Regions from separate parts of the Bariatricus sp. HCP28S3_F11 genome, predicted to be linked through region 2. Evidence: predicted binding sites of a transcription regulator. Region 2 holds the regulator's gene; the other holds the start of a gene.
The links. Region 2 encodes HrcA, which represses chaperone genes, less so after heat shock. Its sites were predicted from a motif close to TGTTAGCACTCNNNNNNNNNGAGTGCTAACA; they were not measured.

Region 1: a site for HrcA is predicted at 5,611-5,641, ahead of ACTNBR_RS00450 (co-chaperone GroES). Genes of this name have one in related genera too.

The regions. Positions count from the first base shown of each region.
Region 1 is NZ_JBQHUC010000001.1:89,624-101,848, reverse strand. Features, by position in the region: partial or broken gene ACTNBR_RS00475 (shikimate kinase) at 1-503, opposite strand, end outside; gene ACTNBR_RS00470 (peptidoglycan recognition protein family protein) at 610-1,338, opposite strand; gene guaB (IMP dehydrogenase) at 1,484-2,938, opposite strand; gene ACTNBR_RS00460 (DUF6106 family protein) at 3,016-3,504, opposite strand; gene groL (chaperonin GroEL) at 3,620-5,245, opposite strand; gene ACTNBR_RS00450 (co-chaperone GroES) at 5,300-5,584, opposite strand; gene ACTNBR_RS00445 (hypothetical protein) at 5,706-6,011, opposite strand; gene codY (GTP-sensing pleiotropic transcriptional regulator CodY) at 6,094-6,876, opposite strand; gene topA (type I DNA topoisomerase) at 7,011-9,077, opposite strand; gene dprA (DNA-processing protein DprA) at 9,106-10,212, opposite strand; gene ACTNBR_RS00425 (YifB family Mg chelatase-like AAA ATPase) at 10,223-11,758, opposite strand; gene sigK (RNA polymerase sporulation sigma factor SigK) at 11,985-12,225, shown strand, end outside.
Region 2 is NZ_JBQHUC010000007.1:60,816-73,040, reverse strand. Features, by position in the region: gene ACTNBR_RS05325 (putative DNA modification/repair radical SAM protein) at 1-856, opposite strand, end outside; gene ACTNBR_RS05320 (P-loop NTPase) at 1,073-1,909, opposite strand; gene ACTNBR_RS05315 (Rid family detoxifying hydrolase) at 1,934-2,311, opposite strand; gene ACTNBR_RS05310 (MATE family efflux transporter) at 2,458-3,867, opposite strand; gene ACTNBR_RS05305 (iron-containing alcohol dehydrogenase) at 3,830-5,014, opposite strand; gene ACTNBR_RS05300 (DUF6465 family protein) at 5,221-5,685, opposite strand; gene dnaJ (molecular chaperone DnaJ) at 6,093-7,286, opposite strand; gene dnaK (molecular chaperone DnaK) at 7,385-9,256, opposite strand; gene grpE (nucleotide exchange factor GrpE) at 9,367-10,059, opposite strand; gene hrcA (heat-inducible transcriptional repressor HrcA) at 10,086-11,129, opposite strand; gene hemW (radical SAM family heme chaperone HemW) at 11,292-12,225, opposite strand, start outside.

The DNA of each region.
Region 1 (12,225 bases), on a different contig from region 2:
TTCTGCATCATCTCTTCACAGATCTCTGAAACACGTTTCTGGTCCGTGCTTACAACGATATCTGAAGCTGCTTCGTATTTGGGTCTTCGCACTTCCATCAGGCCGCCGATATAATCTACATCTTTGTGTCCATTCAAAAGGGGACGGTCATCACTGTCTTTCACGCGCTCCAGAATCGTCTCCGGGGCTGCCGTAAGTAGAACAACTCTTCCATTTTTCTTCATCTCTTTCACGTTGCGGTCTCTCATGGCAACACCGCCGCCACAGGAAATAACTTTGTTCGTCTGAGACTGCATCTCAATCAGAAGATTCGTCTCCAGATTGCGAAAATATTCTTCTCCGTGTACGGCAAAAATATCGGATATACTCATCTTCTCACGCTCTGCGATCACCTGATCCATCTCGATCACTTCCATACCATACTCTTTATTCAGGTAAGTGGAAACTGTGCTTTTCCCTGCGCCCATAAATCCAATCAAAACAATATTATAATCCAACATTTTTTTATTCATATTCTTCATTGTATTCCTCATTTCCTGTCTTGTACCACTGTACATATGTATGGATTCAGTATAACAGAATTTATTATTTCTTATCAACCCAAATATCTTATTTTTCTTCTTTCGGAGTTGCAAGCGCAGTCTTCACATCAAGCTTAAACTGTTCCCATGCATCTTCATTTTCCACAAAATATTTCGGACAGTTTTTCCCGGTCACATCATAATGTCGGATCACGTCATTTTCATCCAACCCGAACTTCTCGCAGAGCCACGCCGTGAGCTGTACCATGGAACGATATGTCTTCTCATTGAACATCCCGCTCTCATCGGAATGGCAGCATTCGATCGAAACTGTATCTGCATTTCGCGAATTCGAGGCATAAGCCACTTCCCAGGTCGGGATACACTGCACGATTTCTCCATCCAATCCAACGATGAAATGACTGCTTGCCTTCGTGGTATGCGTATCTTTGAGGCCCTCAAAATAGTCTCTGTTCTGCATGGCCGTTGCACCGGGATTTGCCGTATAGTGGATCACAATTCCCTGGATCTCTCCCGTCTCCGTCCCCGGTCTGGAGTATTCATTTACAGTCAAAAGTTCCACATCAATATCCGGTTTTGTCGCATCGATTTTTGCATCCTCTTTTTCCCAGTACTTCCCGGAGCGGATACATCCTGCAATTCGTATCACAGAAAGAATCAAAATCAGTAAAACAAGGATAACTACGCCCAGCTTCAGATAGTGCCGCAGCCGAATCTGCTGCTTCTTTGTATATCCTCTTTCTCTGTTCCTGTATATCTTCTCTTTTCTTCTTCTCTTTCGCCTCTTGCCGAACATTCCTGCCCCTACCTTTTTTCTATAGCTTCATTCTTTTACTTTACCATATTTCCTTCGAACAAAAGCAGAATATTTCATTATTTTTTTCTTAAGCCTTTGAAGCACAGACATAAAAGATGCCCCGGCATCACCGAGGCATCTCATTTTATTCATCTACACTGTAGTTCGGAGCTTCTTTAGTAATATGGATATCATGTGGATGACTTTCCTTTAATGAAGCCGAAGAAATCTTCACAAATCTTCCGGTCGTCTTCAGTGTCTCGATATCCGCAGCACCACAGTATCCCATACCGGAACGCAGACCGCCCATAAGCTGGAATACGGTGTCTTCTACAGAACCTTTATACGCCACACGTCCTTCTACTCCCTCCGGAACCAGCTTTTTAGCATCCGTCTGGAAGTATCTGTCCTTGCTTCCGTTTTCCATAGCAGCAATAGAACCCATGCCGCGGTATACTTTATATTTTCTTCCCTGATATAATTCGAATGTTCCCGGGCTTTCATCGCATCCTGCAAAGATACTTCCCATCATACATACATTCGCACCTGCCGCAATTGCCTTTGTCATATCTCCTGAGTACTTGATACCACCATCAGCAATGATCGGAACCCCATATTCTTTTGCAGCTTCATAGCAATCCATAACCGCTGTGATCTGCGGTACACCGATACCTGCAACGACACGTGTAGTACAGATTGATCCAGGACCGATACCTACTTTGACAGCGTCGGCTCCTGCTTCGATCAGAGCTCTTGTTGCTTCGCCTGTAGCTACATTTCCCGCAATAACCTGAAGTTCCGGGAATGCCTCTTTGATCATCTTGACAGTCCGGATCACGTTTGCAGAATGTCCATGCGCAGAATCCAGCACGACAACATCAACATGTGCCTTCACGAGTGCTTCCGCTCTTTCCAGACAGTTTGCAGTAATACCAATCGCTGCTCCGCAAAGAAGACGTCCTTTGGCATCTTTCGCAGAAAGCGGATACTTGATCTGCTTCTCAATATCTTTAATCGTGATCAGGCCTTTCAGATTGAAATCCTTATCCACGATCGGAAGCTTCTCCTTGCGTGCTTTCGCAAGAATCTTTTTAGCCTCTTCCAGGGTAATGCCCTCCGGTGCTGTGATCAGCCCTTCCGAAGTCATGGATTCTTTAATCTTCTTGGAAAAATCCTCTTCAAACTTCAAATCACGGTTGGTAATGATACCTACCAGCTTTCTTCCTTCTGTGATCGGCACACCTGAAATGCGGAACTTCGCCATCAGATCATTAGCATCCGCAAGTGTATGTTCTGGTGAGAGATAAAATGGATCCGTGATTACTCCATATTCAGATCTCTTAACTTTGTCTACTTCTTCTGCCTGCTGTTCAATCGACATATTCTTATGAATAATACCAATACCACCCTGACGAGCCATCGCAATCGCCATTCTATGTTCCGTAACTGTATCCATACCGGCACTCATCATTGGTATATTCAGCTTAATCTTGTTTGTCAGATAGGTTGACAAATCGACCTGATTCGGAATCACTTCTGAATACCCAGGTACTAAGAGTACGTCATCAAATGTAATTCCTTCTCCGATAATCTTTCCCATTATCCTTTTCCTCTCTTTCGCTTCTTTTGTTGTGATTTAACTGCTATCATACAATACATGTTACACTTGTGTCAACCCTAAACAAAAACTTTTCTAGGTGCAAGCATCTTCATTCCTTCCAGAATCGTTGAATTCGGTTCAAAAACCACTCTCTTCTTTTCACCCTTCTGAACGATCACCATCTCGTACTGCTTTGCATCCCGGTTTCCAGAGCTGAAATCCACTGTCTTAAGTCCCTGATACGGTCTAAGTTCTGCTGAACCTGCCTGTGCAAGAACTTCCATCTCATTTAATTCCATCGTGAAAACCTTTTTTCTGCGGGACTTTGCCATAATCTTGTCGATATCAAGAGCGCCGTTGACAAACAGATATTCAAATTCCACATCCATACTGCGGAATAAGAAAACGTCCAAACAAATCAAAATAATTGGTGCAATGATAGCAACCGGAATGATCAAAACAAGCCCAACTGAAGCAACCGTAAGCAAAATCAGTGCTGCTTTTGCAAGAATCGTGCTTGCGGGGGCGTTCCGCTTCACAAGTTGTTCGGTATAATAATCACCCATATCTTACCTCCAAATTTCCTTTTGTATATTTCTATCATTGTATCACTTTTCCTACAAAAAGAAAACTCCTCTTTACGAGGAGTTTTCAAAATTCACAAATAATTCAAAACGGGAATTACATCATTCCCATTCCGCCTGCGCCTCCTGCCGGCATCGGTGGAACATCTTCTTTAATATTTGCAACAACAGATTCTGTCGTGAGCAATGTAGAGGCTACGCTTGTTGCGTTCTGAAGTGCGCTTCTTGTAACTTTAGCCGGGTCAAGAATTCCAGCTTTTACCATATCAACATATTCTTCTGTGTATGCATCGAATCCGTTTCCTGGTTCTGCTTCTCTGACTTTGTTAATGATAACAGCACCTTCCAGACCTGCATTTGCTGCGATATGGAATAATGGAGCCTCCAGAGCTTTCAGGACAACGCCTGCACCTGTCTTCTCATCACCTGTCAATGTCTCAGCCATCTTTGCAACTTCTTTTGCTGCATGGATATATGCAGATCCGCCACCTGCGATAATACCTTCTTCTACTGCTGCTCTGGTAGCTGCAAGAGCATCTTCCATACGGAGTTTCGCTTCTTTCATTTCAGTCTCGGTTGCTGCGCCAACGCGAATAACAGCTACACCGCCTGCCAGTTTTGCAAGTCTTTCCTGAAGTTTTTCTTTGTCAAAGTCAGAAGTTGTCTCTTCGATCTGGGCTTTGATCTGTGCAATTCTTCCGGAAATTGCATCTTTATCGCCAAAACCGTCAACGATTACCGTGTTTTCTTTCTGAACTTTTACAGATTTAGCACGTCCGAGCTGATCCATGGTAACTTCCTTCAAATCAAGGCCAAGTTCTTCTGAGATCACCTGTCCGCCTGTCAGGATCGCGATATCTTCCAGCATTGCTTTTCTTCTGTCGCCATATCCCGGTGCCTTTACTGCTACAACATTGAATGTTCCGCGCAGTTTGTTCACAATCAGTGTTGTGAGTGCTTCACCTTCAATGTCTTCAGCGATAATAAGAAGTTTTGCTCCGGACTGAACGATCTGCTCCAGAAGCGGAAGGATTTCCTGAATGTTGGAAATCTTCTTGTCTGTGATCAGAATGAATGGATTGTCAAGATTTGCTTCCATCTTCTCCATATCGGTGCACATATATGCGGAAATATATCCACGGTCAAACTGCATACCTTCTACCAGGTCAAGTTCTGTCTTCATGGTCTTGGATTCTTCGATCGTGATAACGCCGTCGTTGGAAACCTTCTCCATAGCGCTTGCTACCATCTCGCCTACTTCATCATCACCGGCTGAAATAGCAGCCACTCTTGCGATCTGATCTCTTCCGTTTACTTTGCTGCTCATCTTCTGGATTGCTTCAACAGCGCAGTCCGTTGCTTTCTTCATACCTTTACGAAGAACAATCGGGTTTGCCCCTGCTGCAAGGTTCTTCATACCTTCATTTACCATAGCCTGGGCAAGTACGGTAGCTGTTGTGGTTCCGTCTCCGGCAACATCATTTGTCTTGGAAGCGACTTCACGGATGAGCTGTGCTCCCATGTTTTCAAATGCATCTTCCAGTTCAATCTCTTTTGCAATCGTTACACCGTCATTTGTGATAAGCGGTGCTCCGAAGGATTTATCCAGAACTACGTTTCTTCCTTTTGGTCCTAATGTTACTCTTACTGTATCAGCAAGCTGATTCACACCTGCTTCCAATGCTTTTCTGGCTTCTGCGCCGAATTTAATTTCTTTTGCCATTTCAATTCACTCCTGTTTTAAAATAATTCTTTTCTAAAGGCCATATACGGCTGACTATTTGATTACTGCAAGAATGTCACTCTGTTTTACAATGATATATTCAACATCGTCCAGTTCTACTTCTGTTCCGGAATATTTAGAATAGATGACCTGATCGCCGACTGCCACATTCATCGTCACTTCCTTACCGTCCACCATTCCGCCCGGTCCTACTGCGATTACTTCTGCCTGCTGCGGTTTCTCTTTTGACTGTCCCGGTAATACGATACCTGACTTTGTCGTCTCTTCTGCTACTAACTGTTTTAATACAACTCTGTCACCTAAAGGTTCTAATCTCATTGTAATTCCTCCTTGATTTCTATTTTTGTTAGCACTCATTAAATTTGAGTGCTAAAAACTGTCTAGATATAAAATAGCACTGCGACTTCTATTTGTCAACATGCCTTTTTTAATTTTATAATTACTTTATATTTATTTCATAAAATCCATTGACAATCTGAAAAATCAAGATCATTCCGGCTCTGTTCTCATACCGCTCTTTGATCACGCCTTTGCAGACTGCTTCCCCTTTCAGGGTCTGAATCCGGCATTCATAGACTGCATCCAGAGAAATATCGGTTATTTCTCCCGTGCTCATCCGCAGATGAAGCTGCTCCATCTCTTTCTGATACTCGATCACTGTGCATTTGTAAACCGTCTCGTCCTGCTTTCCGCCTTCGAGATAATTGTGGATCATCGAAATGACCGCTCTGTCTCCGTCGTACATTTTTCTTTCTCCTTTCATTGTGATCTATGTTAATGAGAGATAAAAAGGGTATCAGACTCCTGATACCCTTCTCTTCTGTTTTCTATTTCATTTTTTCTCTTTTGATCTTGTCCAATTCTTTGAAAACATAATCGTTCACGACTTTGATATAAGTACCTTTCATACCGGAAGATCTGGATTCGATCACGCCCGCACTTTCAAACTTACGAAGTGCATTTACGATCACGGAACGGGTAATTCCCACCCGGTCAGCAATCTTGCTTGCAACCAGAATTCCTTCCATGCCGTCAAGTTCTTCGAAAATGTGTATGATTGCTTCCAATTCAGAAAATGATAAAGTACTGATTGCGGATTGTACGATCTGTTCCTTTCTGGTCTCCTCAGCGCTTTCTTCATTCACAGAGCGAAGCATCTCAAGTCCCACGACTGTTGTACCGTATTCACTGAGAATAATATCATCAATCTCATACAAGGCATCTTTCTTGTAAATGAACAGACTTCCAAGCCTCTCTCCCGCAATATCGATCGGAGTAATGATCGCCTGATACCCTTTCACAATCTCCGGTGTAAAACCTAGTGTCTGAAGATTGACATTCTCTTTCGTGGAAAGGATATTCAGGAGACGCTCATTCAGCATCTCGTCAATGTGTCCGCCGACCTCTCCCTTCAGAAGTTCTTTAATCTCCGGAACGCCCGGACAAGCACTGACTCCCAACACTTTTCCTTTTTTACTTACCACAAGCACGTTGGACAGAAGAATCTCTGTCAGCACCTCACAAATGTCATTAAACACAACTTTGCTGGAATTATTATTGTGCAGCAATTTGTTTATTTTTCTAGTTTTATCCAATAATTGTACGCTCATTTTATCCTCCATAAAGCATTGCACCTCTGGTTTTTCCTCTCCATCGGCTATTGTAGAAATTATTCGCACAAATAGCGAAAAATTTGTGTGCAAAACTATATTATCATACAATTCGCAAGAACTCAATGAATTTCCTATTTATTTTTTACATAACCGCAATGTTCGTCACCGCACACCAGTTTATTTCCTTTTTCCACCATATAGCTTCCGCATTTTGGACATTTTTCCGTGGACGGTTTTTGCCATGACATGAAATCACATTCCGGATTATCCTCGCATCCGTAATATTTTCTGCCTTTCTTAGTCTTGCGCAGCACAATGTCTTTGCCGCATTTCGGACATGCAACGCCGATTTTCTCAAGATACGGCTTTGTATTTTTACATTCCGGGAATCCGGGGCAGGCCAGGAACTTTCCGTGTGGTCCGTATTTGATCACCATGTTGCGTCCGCATTCTTCACACACAACATCCGTAACCTCGTCCTCGATCTTCACGGTATCCAGTTCTTTTTCCGCCTTTTCCACTGCTTCTTCCAGATCCGGATAGAAATTGCGGATCACAGTCTTCCATTCTACCTTGCCTTCTGCAATCATATCAAGAAGTCCTTCCATATAAGCTGTGAAATTCACATCTACGATACTGCTGAAAGATTTTTTCATCATATTATTGACTACTTCTCCCAGCTCTGTCATGTACAGATTCCGGTTCTCCTTCGCAACATATCTTCTGGAAATGATTGTGGAGATTGTCGGAGCATAGGTACTTGGTCTTCCAATCCCCAACTCCTCCAGCGTCTTAACCAAAGCCGCTTCTGTAAAATGCGCAGGCGGCTGAGTGAAATGCTGCTTATAGTCAAACGATTCATGCGTAAGAACCGAGTTCTCATCCAGTCCTTTTACAAGGATATTGCTTCCTTCTTTCTCATCATCGCTTTCCACATAAACCAGGCGGAAACCTTCAAATACTACCTTGGAAGCAGACACTGCAAAACGATAGTCACCTGCTCCGATCCGGATCGATGTCGTCTCATATCTGGCCGGCTGCATTCTGCTGGCAACAAACCGCTTCCAGATGAGCTGATACAGTCGGAACTGATCTCTGGACAGAGAGTCCTTCACCGATGCAGGGGTCCTGGTCACATCAGAAGGACGAATCGCCTCATGAGCATCCTGAATATTCTTCCCGTCTGATTTCTTCGTCTCTTCTACCTGTGTAACATACTGTTCTCCGTACACTTCACCGATGTATGCCTTCACACTTGCATCTGCTTCTTCTGAGATACGGGTAGAATCCGTACGCAGATACGTGATAAGGCCGGTCGTACCGCTGCCCTTGATATCCACGCCTTCGTATAACTGCTGTGCGATCCGCATGGTTTTAGATGTTGCAAAATTCAGGGCTTTGGAAGCTTCCTGCTGCAGGGTACTGGTGGTAAACGGAAGCGGTGCTTTCTTGATTCGCTCGCCCCGTTTCACGTCGGTCACTTCATAACGCACGCCATCCAATCCTGCTAGAATCTGATTCAGTTCTTCCTTGTTATGAATCACCATTTTCTCGTCTTTTGTCCCATAGAACTTCGCTGTAAGGGGCTTCTTCTCCCCCTTGACATTCAGGATCGCATCCAGCGTCCAGTACTCTTCCGGAATAAAGGAGTTGATTTCTTCCTCCCGGTCCGCAATGATACGAAGTGCCACAGACTGTACACGTCCTGCGCTCAGTCCCCGTTTCACCTTTGCCCAGAGAAGCGGACTGATCTTATATCCCACGATTCGATCCAGCACACGCCTTGCCTGCTGTGCATCCACAAGATCCATGTCGATCTCGCGCGCATTTTTCAAAGATGCTTTCACCGCACTCTTTGTGATCTCATTAAAACTGATCCGGTATACTTTCTTATCTTCAAGCTTCAATGCTTTCATCAAATGCCAGGAGATCGCCTCTCCTTCCCGGTCCGGGTCAGTTGCAAGATAAATCTTATCCGCTTTCTTTACTTCCTTTCGAAGATTTGCAAGAATTTCACCCTTTCCCCGAATGGTGATATATTTTGGTTCAAAATCATGTTCAATGTCAATCCCCATCTGACTCTTCGGTAAATCTCTTACATGCCCGTTAGACGCAACCACCACATAGTTGCTGCCAAGGAACTTCTTAATGGTTTTCACTTTTGTAGGTGATTCCACAATTACGAGATAACGTGCCATAATACTCCTCCATGCCTGTCACTGCAATCTATATTCGTCTGAAATAATAATTTTTCGACCGTTCTGATATGTACCCTTTTAATTCAAGCGAGAGCAGAATCCTTGATAATTCTTCCGGAGCAAGTCCGGTGAGCCTTCGGATCTCCTCTCTGCTTCTCGGGAACAAATCGCACTTACTATACACCAAATCCTCTTCAGTTTCAAGCATTATTTTATTTTTATGGTTATTTTGAGCCATCCCGTTTTTCTTATTTTTCGGAATCATGTGAAGTTGTTCACACAGTTCTTCCGGGTCAAGAAGGATTCCTGCCCCCTGATCTATGAGTCGGTGACAGCCTTTGCTGAGAGCACTGTCAGCGGGTCCGGGAAGTGCAAAAATATCTCTTCCCTGCTCCAATGCCATGTCCGCAGTAATCAGTGATCCGCTTTTTTCTTTTGCCTCCATCACGAGCACCACATCCGCAAGGCCGCTGATGAGACGGTTTCGCGCCGGAAAATGATTGGCAAGAGGCGGTGTACCGGGCGGATATTCCGATAGGATTCCTCCCTTCACAGACAAATCTGTATAGAGTCCTTTGTGCTCTCTTGGATAACACAAATCCACTCCGCATCCTAGTACGGCAAAGGTCTTACCGCCGGAAGATAACGTTCCTCTGTGTGCTGCCCCGTCGATTCCCAGTGCCATCCCACTGATGATCTGTGCGCCTGCCTCTGCCAGTATTTCCGAATACTGCAATGTCATCTTCTCGCCGTAGGCACTGCATCTTCTGGCACCTACGATTGCGACACTTGTTCGATTCTCCTCCGGGAGCTCACCTTTTACGTATAGCCCATATGGCATACCTGTAAGCTCCTTCAACCGTCCGGGATACCTGTCACTGTCCCACGCAAGGAAATGAATTCCTCTTTCTTCCAGTTTTTCCAGCTCTTCCTTCCAGTTCTTACTCTTCCTGCTTTCCATAAGGATCCGCTTTTCTTCCTCTGTGATTCCGGCCATGATGCGCTCTTTTTCACTGATTTCTTCTATATTATATAAAAATTCAGCAGATATTCCCCGATCCGCCCAATTCCGCTTTTTCCCAGGCCTTATTTCTGATATATTCGCCAGATAGTATTCCTGCCACAATTCTGTCATTTTTCTTCTCCTAACAACCCCAATATTTCTTATCCATCATCCTGTACCCGATCGCTTCTCCCAGATGTCCTTCTTCAACCACTTCCGATCCTTCCAGATCCGCGATCGTGCGTGCCACTTTCAGAATTTTGTAATAACTCCTTGCCGTCAGATGCAGCGCATCATATGCCTGTCGCATCAGGGATTCTCCCCGGCTGTCCAGGCGGCAGAACTGTTCTATTTCTTCTTTACGCATCTGCGAGTTTGTTGCAATTGGCAAGTCCTTAAACCGCTCTTTCTGTATTTTTCTCGCCTTTTCCACCTTTTTTCTCAGTTTTTCCGAAGTACATTCTTCCTGTTTTCCCACAAGTACATCATACTCCACCTTCGCCGCTTCCACACAGACATCCAGTCTGTCCAGAAACGGCTGGCTGATCTTTCCCAGATATTTCTGCACCTGTGACAGGGAGCAGGAGCATTTATCCAGATCCGGATAAAATCCGCAGGGACACGGATTCATCGCCGCCACCAACATAAAATCGGCCGGGAACGAATAAATCCCTTGATTTCTGGCGATATGGACGCATTTTTCCTCAAGGGGCTGTCGAAGTGCTTCCAGTGCCGTGCGTGAAAACTCCGGCAATTCATCCAAAAACAGCACACCTCCATGTGCCAGCGTCACTTCTCCCGGCGAAGGGATCATTCCTCCGCCGATCAGAGCTGCCCGGGTCACCGAATGATGAACCTCCCGAAAAGGACGCTTTGTAATCAGCGGATTCTCCCCTTCGATCTGTCCGGCAATACTATAAATCCTGGTGATTTCCAGACTTTCCTCTCTGGTCAGGCCCGGCAGGATCGTCGGGATTCGTTTGGCAACCATCGTTTTTCCTGCCCCCGGAGGACCGATAAAAAGCAGATTATGATTTCCAGCTACAGCCACAAGCGCCGCCCTTTTCATGATCTCCTGTCCCTGAATGTCACTATAATCTATGTCCGCTTTTTGTACCTCATGAACAAAATCAGACGTAAAATCCGCTTCTGTGACTGCACAGTTGTGCCCTTTGGCCCACTCGCAGACCTCCGCCAGTGTCTTGACGCCCAGAATATGAATTCCCTGGATCAATACCGCCTCTTTCATGTTTTCTTCCGGTACAATGCAGAACCTGATTCCTCTTTCTTTTGCCTCCGCTACAATTGCGAGAATTCCTTCTGTCCTGCGAACACTTCCGTCCAATCCCAGTTCTCCAACCACCAGTGCATTCTTCAGCCTGTTTCCGGGCAGGATCTGAAGTGCCATGAGTACGCCAAGCGCAATCGGAAGGTCAAACGCTGTTCCTCTTTTTCTTACATTGGCAGGCGACAAATTCACGACCACCTTCCTCGCCGGGATCATAAACCCTGTATTTTTCAGAGCCGTTCGTACACGTTCTGCCGCCTCTTTCACCTCAGAAGCCAGGAAACCCACCATATGAAATACCGGAAGACCATTCCCCACATCTACCTCAACCTGAATCATTTCAACTTTGATTCCCTGAATCGATGCTGATAAAATTGTATAAAATCCCATGAAAATTCTCCTTTACCTGACGGTAAAAGTACAAAAATCTTTTCTGAAAATGTTGTGACGGATCGTCACTTTGATTTGCTAAAAGAAAACCGAAATCCTTTAGAAAATATATCCCCATCATATCGGAAATCATCCGTTTTGTCAATGCCGGAAATCTTTTTTCGGAAATGCACGCTCAGATTTGTCCCCGCATACACTATAATAACTACTCTGTGAGGTGCTGCTTTTGAAGTCCTTTCCCCCACCTCTCACAGCCGAAGAAGAGGCCTGTTTTCTCCGCAAGTATGCAGAAGGTGACCAAAAGGCCCGGCACATTCTGATTGAACGGAATCTTCGTCTTGTTGCGCATGTCATGAAAAAATATCAATATCTGGAAGATGATCCGGAGGATTTGATCTCAGTTGGGACGATCGGCCTTATCAAGGCCGTATCAACATTTAATCCTCAAAAAAACGCACGGCTGGCCA
Region 2 (12,225 bases):
GCCAGTCCGCCTGATATAACCTGTGTTCTCTCAGAAGCGGCGGGCCACTATCTGTTTTGACCGGAAGCGCTTTATCTTCGTTCACGGGAACAAACGCCGAATAAAACACTCTCTTCAGTTCAAACTTCTGATAAAGTGCCTCCGTCACCTGCATAATCTGAAAGTCAGTTTCTGGAGTTGCTCCGATAATCATCTGCGTACTCTGCCCTGCCGGCACAAACTGCGGAGCATGCCGGTATACTGTCAATTCCTGCCTATTTTCTTTTCGCTTTTCCTGCACCAGCCTCATGGGAGTCAGGATATTCTTCCGACTCTTGTGCGGTGCAAGAAGGCGAAGACTTTCTTGCGTTGGGAGTTCCAGGTTCACACTCATTCTGTCTGTAAGATATCCCACCTTCTGAATCAGTTCCTGACTCGCCCCCGGAATGGCTTTCACATGGATATAGCCCTGAAAATTACACTCTTTTCTCAGCTTATACAGCGTCGCATAGATCAATTCCATTGTATAATCCGGACTCTTTAAAATACCGGAGCTCAAAAACAATCCCTCTATATAATTACGTCGATAAAACTCCATCGTCAGCTTACAAACTTCATCGGGAGTAAAGGAAGTACGGATCACATCATTGGATGAACGGTTCACACAGTATTTGCAATCAAAAATGCACTCGTTGGTGAAAAGGATCTTAAGCAGTGAAATACACCGTCCGTCTGCCGAAAAACTGTGGCAGATTCCTGCTTTCTCACAATTCCCCATACCGGTTCCGTCTCCTTTCCTGTCCACACCGCTGGAAGTACACGCCACATCATACTTTGCTGCATCCGACAGTATATTCAGCTTCTCATACAGGTTCATCTCCGTCTGGATCCGCACTTTTCATTCCTCCTTATTCTCCGTTCTTCGATCTTTGAGCATTTGCAAACTTACGTTCCGAACATTTGTTCTTTTATATAGTAACATATTCAAGTCGATTTATCAATATCTGAACCATATTTTTCTCATATGCGAAGCAACTAAAAAAAGACGCTCCACATTACTGTGAAACGCCCCATTTTTATCATTGCCGGACTCCTACTGGAATCTTTCAATAATATTTGTCAGATATTTATTTTCAGCCTCATAGAACTTCTCCTGTTCTACGATTTCAGCCAGCTGAGGATCAATCGGCATTTTTCCAAGCACTTCTGTTCCAAGATTTTCCGCGATCTCATCAATGTGGCTCTCTCCGAAGACGGAAATCCGCTTTCCGCATTCCGGGCATTCCAGATAACTGTAGTTTTCTACAATTCCAAGAACCGGAATATTCATCTGTTTTGCCATATTGTATGCTTTCTCCACAATCATCTGTACCAGATCCTGCGGTGATGTGACGATCACAACTCCATCGACAGGCAAAGACTGGAAAACGGTCAGCGGTACATCACCGGTTCCCGGCGGCATATCGACAAAAAGGAAATCCAGATCTCCCCACATTACATCTGTCCAGAACTGAGTTACAACCCCCGCAATGATCGGTCCTCGCCAGATCACAGGATCAGACTCTCTCTCAAGGAGCAGGTTGACGGACATAATCTTAGTTCCGTCTTTAGCAATACATGGGAACATACCTTCTTCATTTCCGACTGCACTTTCGTGCACTCCATACATTTTCGGTATAGACGGTCCTGTGATATCGGCATCCAGGATTCCGACCGTGTATCCCTGGCTGATGGCAAGCCGTGCAAGAGATGCAGTCACCATAGATTTACCGACTCCGCCTTTTCCGCTCACCACGCCGATTACTTTTTTCACCTGTGAATACGGATTAGCCGGTGCTTTCATATCTTCTTTCTTGCTTTTACACGAGCCTGCGTGCGCACAGGAAGAACACGCCTCCGGTGAACATCCGCTGTTCTGCTCTTCTGCCATAATTCTCAACCTCCAAAATATATATTATTCTTCTACCACAGCAATGACTTCAACTTCGCAGAGAAGGTTCTTCGGAAGCGTCTTTACTGCAACACAGCTTCTTGCCGGTTTTGATGTAAAGTATTTGCCATATACTTCATTAAAGGCAGCGAAGTCTCCCATATCACTTAAGAAACAAGTCGTCTTTAAAACTTTGTCAAATGAACTTCCTGCTGCTCTTAATACTTCTCCAAGATTCTTACAAACCTGTTCTGTCTGCTCTTCAATGGTAACAGCCTCGACCGTATTTGTCTCCGGATTGATAGCGATCTGACCTGCAGAATAAAGGATACCATTGTGTACATATCCCTGTGAATAAGGTCCTAATGCTTTTGGTGCTTTCTCAGTTGCTACTGGTTTCATAATCTCGTCTCTCCTTTTCCTGGTATTTTCTATGAAAATGCCGTTTTATACTCTAGTTTTTGAGCTCTCATCAAGCCCCCGGAACCATAGTACTAGAATACCATAGCTTTCGGGAAAATCCAATCCTTTTTCCAAATAACCTGTAACTAATCCATTGTCAGTTCTTCCTGCTCCCTCGTTACATTTTTGATCCATTTATACCCCAGGAAACGCTTGACAGTGATCGGCACCTTGATCACTTCGTCACTCATCAGTAATACATAAACCACCGGAACACTGGCCCGAAAAACGAACGCTGCGATCGCTCCGAGCAGGATGGAACAGCACCACATCGTAGTTGCATCCAGACGAAGTCCGAATCTGGTGTCTCCCCCCGAGCGGAACACCCCCACCACAAGTGTTGTATTAATTGCCTGACACAGCGCGAAATAAGACATAACAAAAAACATAAACATCAGGTAACTCTTTGCTTCCGGAGAAAGTGTCATAAATCTGCTCACTGCCGGAGCCGAAACCAATATGATCCCCGCGGCAATGAATCCAGTGATGACACTTAGAACCGCAAATCTTCTGCCATATGCTTTCGCGAGCTCATACTGTCGCTCTCCGATCGTTTTCCCCAGATAGATTGCCGTCGCATTCGAGACACCGAAAACAACCACTGTGGAAAGTTCTCTTACCACCTGCACAACAGAATTTGCCGCGACTGCTGCACTGCCGAGATGTCCGATCACCGCCGTATTGGCAGAGCTCCCCATTCCCCATACCAGCTCGTTCAAAATAACCGGAGTCGCGTAGAACAAAAAGTCTTTCAACAGCACTTTATCAATGTTCCACATGTCGCTCAAATGAAAACGGACCACTTTATTTCTGAATTTTGCATACCATATTACAATCATAAGTCCAAGGATTCTTGAAATCAAAGTTCCGATCGCCGCTCCTTCAATTCCCATCTTTGGGAATCCCATAAGCCCGAAGATCAACACTGCGTTGACTATAATATTCACTATAAGTGAAGCACCGTATACGACCGTCGCGATTACGACCCTCTCAATGCTGCGCATAATATACAGATAGACCTGAGTTGCCGCCATGATTACATAAGAAAGCGCAACAATCCTCAGATATTTCACGCCTTCCGCAATGACTTCCGGGTCATTTGTATAGATCCGGAGTAGTGTCTCAGGGATCAGTTCGGCTGCCAAAGCGAAAGCCAATGCTCCGCCAATACCGATCAGCATGCCCATCCCCAGGATTTTTTCAATCGTCCGGGTATCCTTTTTCCCCCAATACTGCGCAGTCAGCACCGTAGCTCCTGACGTAGTTCCGAACAGGATCAGCGTCATGATGAACTGAATCTGTCCGGCAAGCGATGCTCCGGAAAGGACCTTCTCCCCAACCCGTCCCAGCATAAATACATCGGCTGCCTGAACCCCGACATTGATCAGGTTCTGCAGCGCCATCGGAATGATAAGCAGACATACCTGTTTATAGAAATTTTTCCAGTTAATATCCATCTTATCTTCCGTTTGCCGACTGAAAGATTTGATAAACATCGTTTACATCTAACTCCTTTATTTTCGATAATTTTACCGTTCCGCCTTTGGTTGCGTTCATTGCCAGTTCCATCAAAGTATCATCACTGAGTGTCCCGATTTCAAGCTCTTTCAAATTCACCGGCATTTCCAGGCTGCGGAAGTAATCCACCGTTTTCCGGATTGCCTCCCGCGCTGTCTCCACAGCATCTTTTCCCTGAATTCCCCACACTTTCTGACCGTAATGGCAGAAACGATCCACATCATATCGATATACATACTCTGCCCAGGATCCCCACATTGCAGACAAAGTCGCCCCATGTGCCAGATCATATTTCGCTCCGAGAGCATGTCCGAATTTATGCACACAGAAATCTTTTTCTCTGCCAAGCCCCGTCAGATCATTATGCGACAGACTTCCGCACCACATAATCTCACTCATCGCATCATAATCCTCTGGATTCTTAAATCCTTTTATTCCATTTTCGATCATGACCCTGAGAAGCCCTTCTGCGATTTCATCTGTCATCTGGTTTTTCTGATTAGGAATGAAGTATCGTTCCAACGTATGCATCATAATATCCACAACTCCACATGCAATCTGATATGGTGGCAGAGTAAATGTCAGTTCCGGATTCATAATCGCAAATTTGGGGCGGTTAAATACCGTGGTAATTCCACTTTTTTCCCCGGTCTCTTCATTTGTCAGAACAGAAGATGAGCTCATCTCACTGCCGGCTGCCGCAATCGTAAGTACACATCCCATCGGAAGAGACCGGGTAAGTGGCACTTTCTGCGTCCAGATATCCCATAGCTTTGTTCCCGGATTCGCCGCCCCATGTGCAATTGCTTTCGCCGTGTCGATCGAACTGCCTCCACCAACGGCCAGGATAAAATCCGCCCCGAACTCCAACGCCTTCTGAACTCCCCGTTCCGCATATGCGAGTCTCGGATTCGGTTTCACTCCGCCAAATTCTTCATATGTAATTTTCTCTTCTCGCAGAGCATTTTCAATCGTTTCCAGAAGACCGCTTTTCACGACACTTCCTCCTCCATAAACGATCAGCACTCTGTGTCCGTTCCATTTTTTCACTTCTATTCCCGCCTGAAGATGCGTCTTGCTTCCAAACACAATTTCAGTAGGTGTATATTGTGTAAAATTCTGCATTATTCTCCTCCGTTCTAAGATCGTCGCAGATCTTACCTATATTCTGTTGTTTTATACAATCATGGGAAAATCAGGACCGATTCCAGTTCATACTTCTATTAGAAAAAAGAAATGATTCTGTTCGATTTTTCCGGAGAAAAGAATTGCTTCTCTTCTTTCCGGAAAACGAACAATGGCAATATACATTCACTAACTACTATATAATTCTACAGCCAGATCTTACCGGTTGTTTCACCGTTGATTACATAATATACAGCGTAATCTTCCGGTTTGATATAGAGTTCCATGGACTTGATGTCTGATACTTTGTGTTTTGCCTTTGTCCATTCTTTCTTAACTGCCGCAACCATATCTTTCGTATTTACTTCTTTTTCACCATACTGCAAAACAATTTCTGTCTTGATTTCTTTCTTAGTTGCCTCTTTTCTTGTCTTAGCTGCTGCTTTCTTTACATCTTTCACAGTCTTCTCTACAGCTTCTTTCACGTCTTCTACCTTCTCTTCTGCCATTTTTACCGCTTCTTCTGCCATAGCTGCTGCAGCTTCTTTTACTTCTTCTGTCTTAACTTCTACAGCTTCTTTTACTTCTGCTGCATTAACCGGGGCTTTTGCTTCTGCTGCTTTTACATTCTTATCAATTACTGCTTTAGAACGTTTGCTTACTCTTGCCATATTTAAATATCCTCCTCGATTCTAAGTTACTGCATGTTGCCACATAACAAAGTACAAAAACCGAAAAAATTTTCCTCGGAATTTGCTTACCGCGATATTATACCACAGAAATTTCAAAAAGTCACATTGATTCCCAAGATATATTTGACTTTCAGCCTTTTTTAATGTAGAAATTTTTCTCAATTTTACTGTATTAATTATGCAAATTGTGCTATAATGTTTATATTGGAAAGAAAGGAAGGTAACATTATGGTATTATTGGTTGGCATTATCGCAGTTGCAATCATCGCAGCTATCGTTACCGCCTGTGTTACTTCAGTAATTGGTGGCATCGCCGGCAGCGAATTGGAAGAAGAAGAATAAAAATATGCGTTTCATGTGGGATGTTCACACGAAACGCATATTTTTTATTCTTCCAATTCTTCTAACTTTTCCTTCACCTTATCCATGAAGCCTTTTTTCTTATTCTTTGTTTTTCCTTCGGGTTCTTCTTCCTGATTCAAAGAATTCCCTGTCAATTCATCAAATTTGCGAAGTGCCTCTTTGGCCTCTGCACTTAATTTTTCCGGTGTCTGAATCACAAGCGTGACATAATGATCTCCACGTACCTGCGGATTTCTGAGCGAAGGAACACCTTTTCCTTTCAAACGCACTTTCGTATCGGTCTTTGTTCCCGGTTTTATATTATAAAGCACATCCCCATCAATCGTCTTAATTCTTACGTCACCACCGAGCGCTGCCTGTGCAAATGTAATCGGTGCTGTTGAAAACAGATGTACATCCTGTCTCTGGAAAATCGGATGCCGTGAAACAGTAACCTCGACCAAAAGATCTCCTCTCGGACCTCCATTCACCCCAGGTTCTCCCTTTTCGCGAATCCGTACGCTCTGTCCATTATCAATACCTGCCGGAATAGAAACCTTAATCTTCTTTCGACTGGACGTATATCCTGTTCCTCCACAATCCGGACATTTTTCGCGAATAACCTTACCTGTTCCCTGACACTCCGGACAAGTCTGTACATTCTGTACTGTTCCGAAGAACGACTGGGATGTATAGACTACCTGTCCTTTTCCACCGCATCGGCTGCAGGTTTCCGGACTTGTTCCCGGTTTTGCCCCGGTACCGTTACATTTACTGCACGGATCTTTCAACACAACCTCCAGTTCCTTCTCACAGCCAAACACAGCCTCTTCAAATGTAATTCTAACACCTTTTCGAATATTTGCCCCTTTCATAGGACCGGTATTGGCACGGCCTCCTCTTCTGCCTCCGCCAAATAAATCACCAAATATATCGCCGAAAATATCGCCGAAATCTGCGCTGTTAAAATCGAATCCTCCGAATCCCCCGGCTCCGCCGGCACCTCCTTCAAAGGCGGCATGTCCAAACTGGTCATATTGACGACGTTTTTCGGGATCACTCAGTACTGCATATGCTTCAGAGGCTTCTTTAAACTTTTTTTCGGCCTCGGCATCCCCCGGATTCATATCCGGATGGTATTTCTTGGCCAAAGCCCGATATGCTTTCTTCAATGTCGCCTCATCCGCATCTTTGGAGACACCAAGGACTTCATAGTAATCTCTTTTTGATTCTGCCATAACCCTACCTCATCACTTCTACTTTTTCGTATGCATAGCAACAAATCTGCAAGACGGATTTACCCGCCTTGCAGAAAATAATTTTGTTAAACAAGAACTTAAACTTCTCTATAATCTCCGTCTACAACGTCATCTCCGTTGTATCCTTCCGGTGCCGGTCCTGCTTCCGGAGCCGGTCCACCCTGTGCTCCTGCTGCGCCGGCTGCAGCACCAGCCTGCTCATAAACCTTTGTGAACAGCTTCTGTGCACTTTCCATCAGTTTTTCTTTTGCAGCCTTGATCTCAGCGACCTGAGCATCTGTCATTTCATCGCCTGCTTTTGCAAGCAAATCTTTCAGAGTCTGAACATCAGCTTCTACTGCGCTTCTGTCAGCAGCATCGATCTTGTCACCAACTTCTTTCATTGCTTTCTCGGTCTGGAATACCATTGCGTCTGCGTCATTCTTGGTGTCAATTGCTTCTTTACGCTTCTTATCCTGTGCTTCGAACTCAGCAGCTTCTTTTACTGCACGATCGATATCTGCATCGGACATATTAGAACCTGCTGTGATCGTAATATGCTGTTCTTTTCCTGTTCCCAGATCTTTTGCTGATACATTTACAATACCGTTTGCATCGATATCAAATGTAACTTCGATCTGCGGGATTCCACGCGGTGCCGGCGGAATTCCGTCCAGTCTGAACTGTCCGAGGGACTTGTTGTCTCTTGCGAACTGTCTTTCACCCTGAACAACGTTGATATCAACTGCTGTCTGGTTATCTGCAGCAGTAGAGAAAATCTGGCTCTTCTTGGTCGGGATTGTTGTATTTCTCTCGATCAATCTTGTAGCAACACCACCCATTGTCTCGATGGACAGTGACAGCGGAGTTACATCCAAAAGAAGGATGTCGCCTGCGCCGGCATCTCCAGCCAGTTTACCGCCCTGAACGGATGCACCAAGGGCTACACACTCATCCGGATTCAGAGATTTGCTCGGTTCTTTGCCTGTGAGACGTTTTACTTCTTCCTGTACAGCCGGGATACGGGTAGATCCACCTACCAGAAGTACCTGGCCAAGGTCAGACGCTGTGATACCTGCATCAGACAGTGCACGTCTTACCGGTTCTGCTGTCTTTTCAACCAGTTCATGAGTTAATTCATCGAATTTAGCTCTTGTCAGGTTCATATCGAAATGCTTCGGTCCTTCTGCTGTTGCAGTGATGAACGGAAGGTTAATATTAGTTGTTGTTGCAGACGAGAGCTCTTTCTTTGCTTTTTCAGCTGCTTCTTTCAATCTCTGAAGAGCCATCTTATCTGTAGAAAGATCTACACCTTCTTTTGCCTTGAAATCTGCAAGCATATAGTCTGTGATCTTCTGATCGAAGTCATCTCCGCCAAGTCTGTTGTTACCTGCTGTAGATAATACTTCGATAACGCCGTCACCGATCTCAATAACGGATACATCGAATGTACCACCGCCAAGGTCATAAACCATGATCTTCTGTTCTTTTTCATTGTCCAGACCATAAGCAAGTGCTGCCGCTGTAGGCTCGTTGATGATACGTTTTACATCAAGACCGGCGATCTTACCGGCATCCTTGGTAGCCTGACGCTGTGCATCGTTGAAATATGCCGGAACAGTGATAACTGCTTCTGTAACCTTTTCTCCAAGGTATGCTTCTGCATCTGCTTTCAGTTTCTGAAGAATCATAGCTGAAATTTCCTGCGGAGAATATTTCTTTCCGTCAATGTCAACTTTATGGTCTGTTCCCATTTCTCTCTTGATAGAAGAAATTGTCTTTTCTGCGTTTGTAACTGCCTGACGTTTTGCAGGTTCACCTACCAGACGTTCTCCTGTTTTTGTAAATGCTACGATAGACGGTGTTGTTCTTGCACCTTCTGTATTTGCGATTACAACCGGCTGACCACCTTCCATAACCGCTACACAACTGTTTGTTGTACCTAAATCAATACCAATGATTTTGCCCATTATGAAGACCTCCTAATATTTTAAAAAATTTGTTTACTTACTTTGTTTATATAGAGTATATCTGCATCTTCATGTGTAAATATACAAACTATTTCATTCATTCTGCTATTTTAATTAGCAACCTTTACCATGCTGTGTCTCACAACACTTTCACGATACATATATCCTTTCTGGAATTCCTCGACCACGACATTCTCTCCGGCCTCTTCATCTTCAATATGCATCACTGCATTATGAAAATCCGGGTTAAATTCCTGTCCGACCGCCTCAATCGGTTTCACACCGATGCCTTCCAGTGTTGTCATAAGCTGCTTGTAGATCTTATCCATTCCCTGCACAAACGGATCTTCTTTGTTTTCCTCAGCTACAGACTGCAGGCCGCGTTCAAAATTATCAACGACCGGAAGGATCTTTTCCACGATATCTTTTGCACCGATCTCATACATGGCTGATTTTTCTTTCTCAGTCCGCTTTCTGTAATTATCGAATTCTGCCATCTGTCTGGTAAGCTTATCTGTCAGATCTGCAATCTGCTCATCCTTCTTGTCTTTTTTATTCTTTTTTTCAAAAAGCTTTGATTTTTTCGGCTCCGCAGTTTCTTCTGTTTTTTCTTCTTCCTTCGCATCTGCTTCGCCGACCTCTTTGTTCTCACCTTCCCGACTTTCTTCGGAATCCTCTTCCTTATCATTTTCTTTTTCAGCAGCTTCTTCTGCTTCCGCTTCCATGGCGGCTTTCTTTGCCTCTTCCACTGCTTCTTTTACCATTTCTTCATTACTCATCTGATTATCCAACGGTTCTGCCACCTTTCTCCTTTCATAGTCCGGATGTTCTAACCATCCCTGTGGAAAATCTCATCCAGTTCCGCCATCAGAGTCTTTAACGTCTTCATTACATGTTCGTAATCCATCCGCTTCGGTCCAATGATTCCAATGGTCCCCTGCATACCCTCACCAAGCTCATAGGTCGCTGTGACAACACTGCAGTCCTTCATCTTCTCCACATTGGATTCATTTCCGATATAGACCTGAATGTCTTTATTCTCGCTGCTGGCCATCGTCTTTGATACCAGCGCTGCCAGCTGCTGCTTTTCTTCGAAAGCACTGATAATCTCCTGAGCGCTCTGCTTATCGCTAAGCTCCGGATATTTAAAAATATTCGTTGCGCCGCTGGTGTAAATCTCCATGTCATCATCAAGCTGTATCACATTCGCCACTGCATCCAGCACATTACTGACCACTTCACTGTGAATCCCTGCCTGTTCCTTCAGTCTGGCGATCATTCCGAGATTGATCTCTTCCACCGACAGTCCGATCAGTGCCGTATTTAACAGCATATTCAGTTTCAGCAATGCTTCGTTATCCAATGGCTCTTCCAGTGTAATAATCTGGTTCTTTACGATATTTCCATCCATCACAATGACGACGACCAACTGGTTCTCATCTACCTGTGAAAGCTGGATGAACTTCAGCTTATTCCTGTTATATACCGGAGAGGAAATCATCGTCGCGTAATTGGTGTTCGTTGCCAGTACTTTCGCGACCTGCCTTAGGAGCTGATCCATCTTATCTGACTTCTCCAGCATCTGCTCCTTGAGTTCTGTGACCTCCTGCTCTTTCTGGCTCATCAGCATATCTACATACCATCGATATCCTTTATCAGATGGAATCCTTCCCGCCGATGTGTGAGGCTGCATGATATAACCCAGTTCTTCCAGATCCGCCATTTCATTCCGGATCGTTGCAGAGCTTAAGTTCAGATCCGTATACTTGGAAATCGTTCTCGATCCCACCGGCTCTCCGGTGTCTAAATAATTCTTAATGATGGCATGAAGGATTTTCGTTTTCCGCTCACTAAGTTCCTGTATAGACTCCATCTGCACCCTCCTTTGTTTTATTAGCACTCGGTATATTCGAGTGCTAACATCATCTTCGCTTATTAATGTATCACTCCCAACACGCTTTGTCAACCCACTTTATAAATATTTCATAGTTACACTTTTTTATCGCAAAAGGACTGCCATATGACAGTCCTTTTCTCAAAACATAAACTCCACAAATACCGTATTGCTCACATCGATTCCCTGTTCTGTAAGCGCGATACGGTCCTCATGTTCTTCTATAAGATGCATACCTTTCAGTTTCCGGATCGGTTTTCCGTAGACCGCTTCGATCCCGGTTCCAAAGGCTTCCTCAAATTCTGTTTTCGATATGCCTTCCGTCATGCGCAGTCCGAGAAACATGAATTCCTCCATCTCATCTTCCAGGCTGAGTTTTTCTCCGGAAAATTTTTCTTCAAAATTATCCCTGTATTCCGTCATCTTTTCCGGATTACTGTATCTTGCCCCTTCAAAAAATGTGGCGGCACCCACGCCGAACCCCAGATACGGCACTCTTCTCCAATACCCGCAGTTGTGCCTGCATCGGTATCCGGGCTTTGCATAATTGGAAATCTCATACCGCTGATATCCCGCACCGACGAGGATCTGCTCTGTCTGATGATACATCTCCCGTTCTTCCTCCTCCGTAGGAAGCGCAGGCCACGGCAGATTTGCACCCTTTCTTTTCTCACATCCCGACTCCGCCCTTTCTTCCCATCCTGCATCTTCCCCGTACCTGTCATAGAATAAAGTTCCGGGTTCGATGATCAGACTGTATGCAGAAATGTGCTCCGGCTCCAGAGCCGCGACTGTTCTCAGTGTTTCGGTCCAGCTCTCCGCCGTCTGACCCGGGATCGCCGAAATCAGATCAATATTGATATTGTCAAATCCGCACATCCTCGCACTCCTATAGGCCTCAAGGAATTCTTCATAAGTGTGTATCCTTCCAAGCATCCGCAGTTCTTCATCATGGACAGACTGTAGTCCGATGCTCAGCCGGTTCACACCGGCATCTTTATACGCTTTCAGTTTTTCATCCGTAACCGTACCGGGATTCATCTCCATAGAAATCTCCGCATCCGCAGAAATGTGA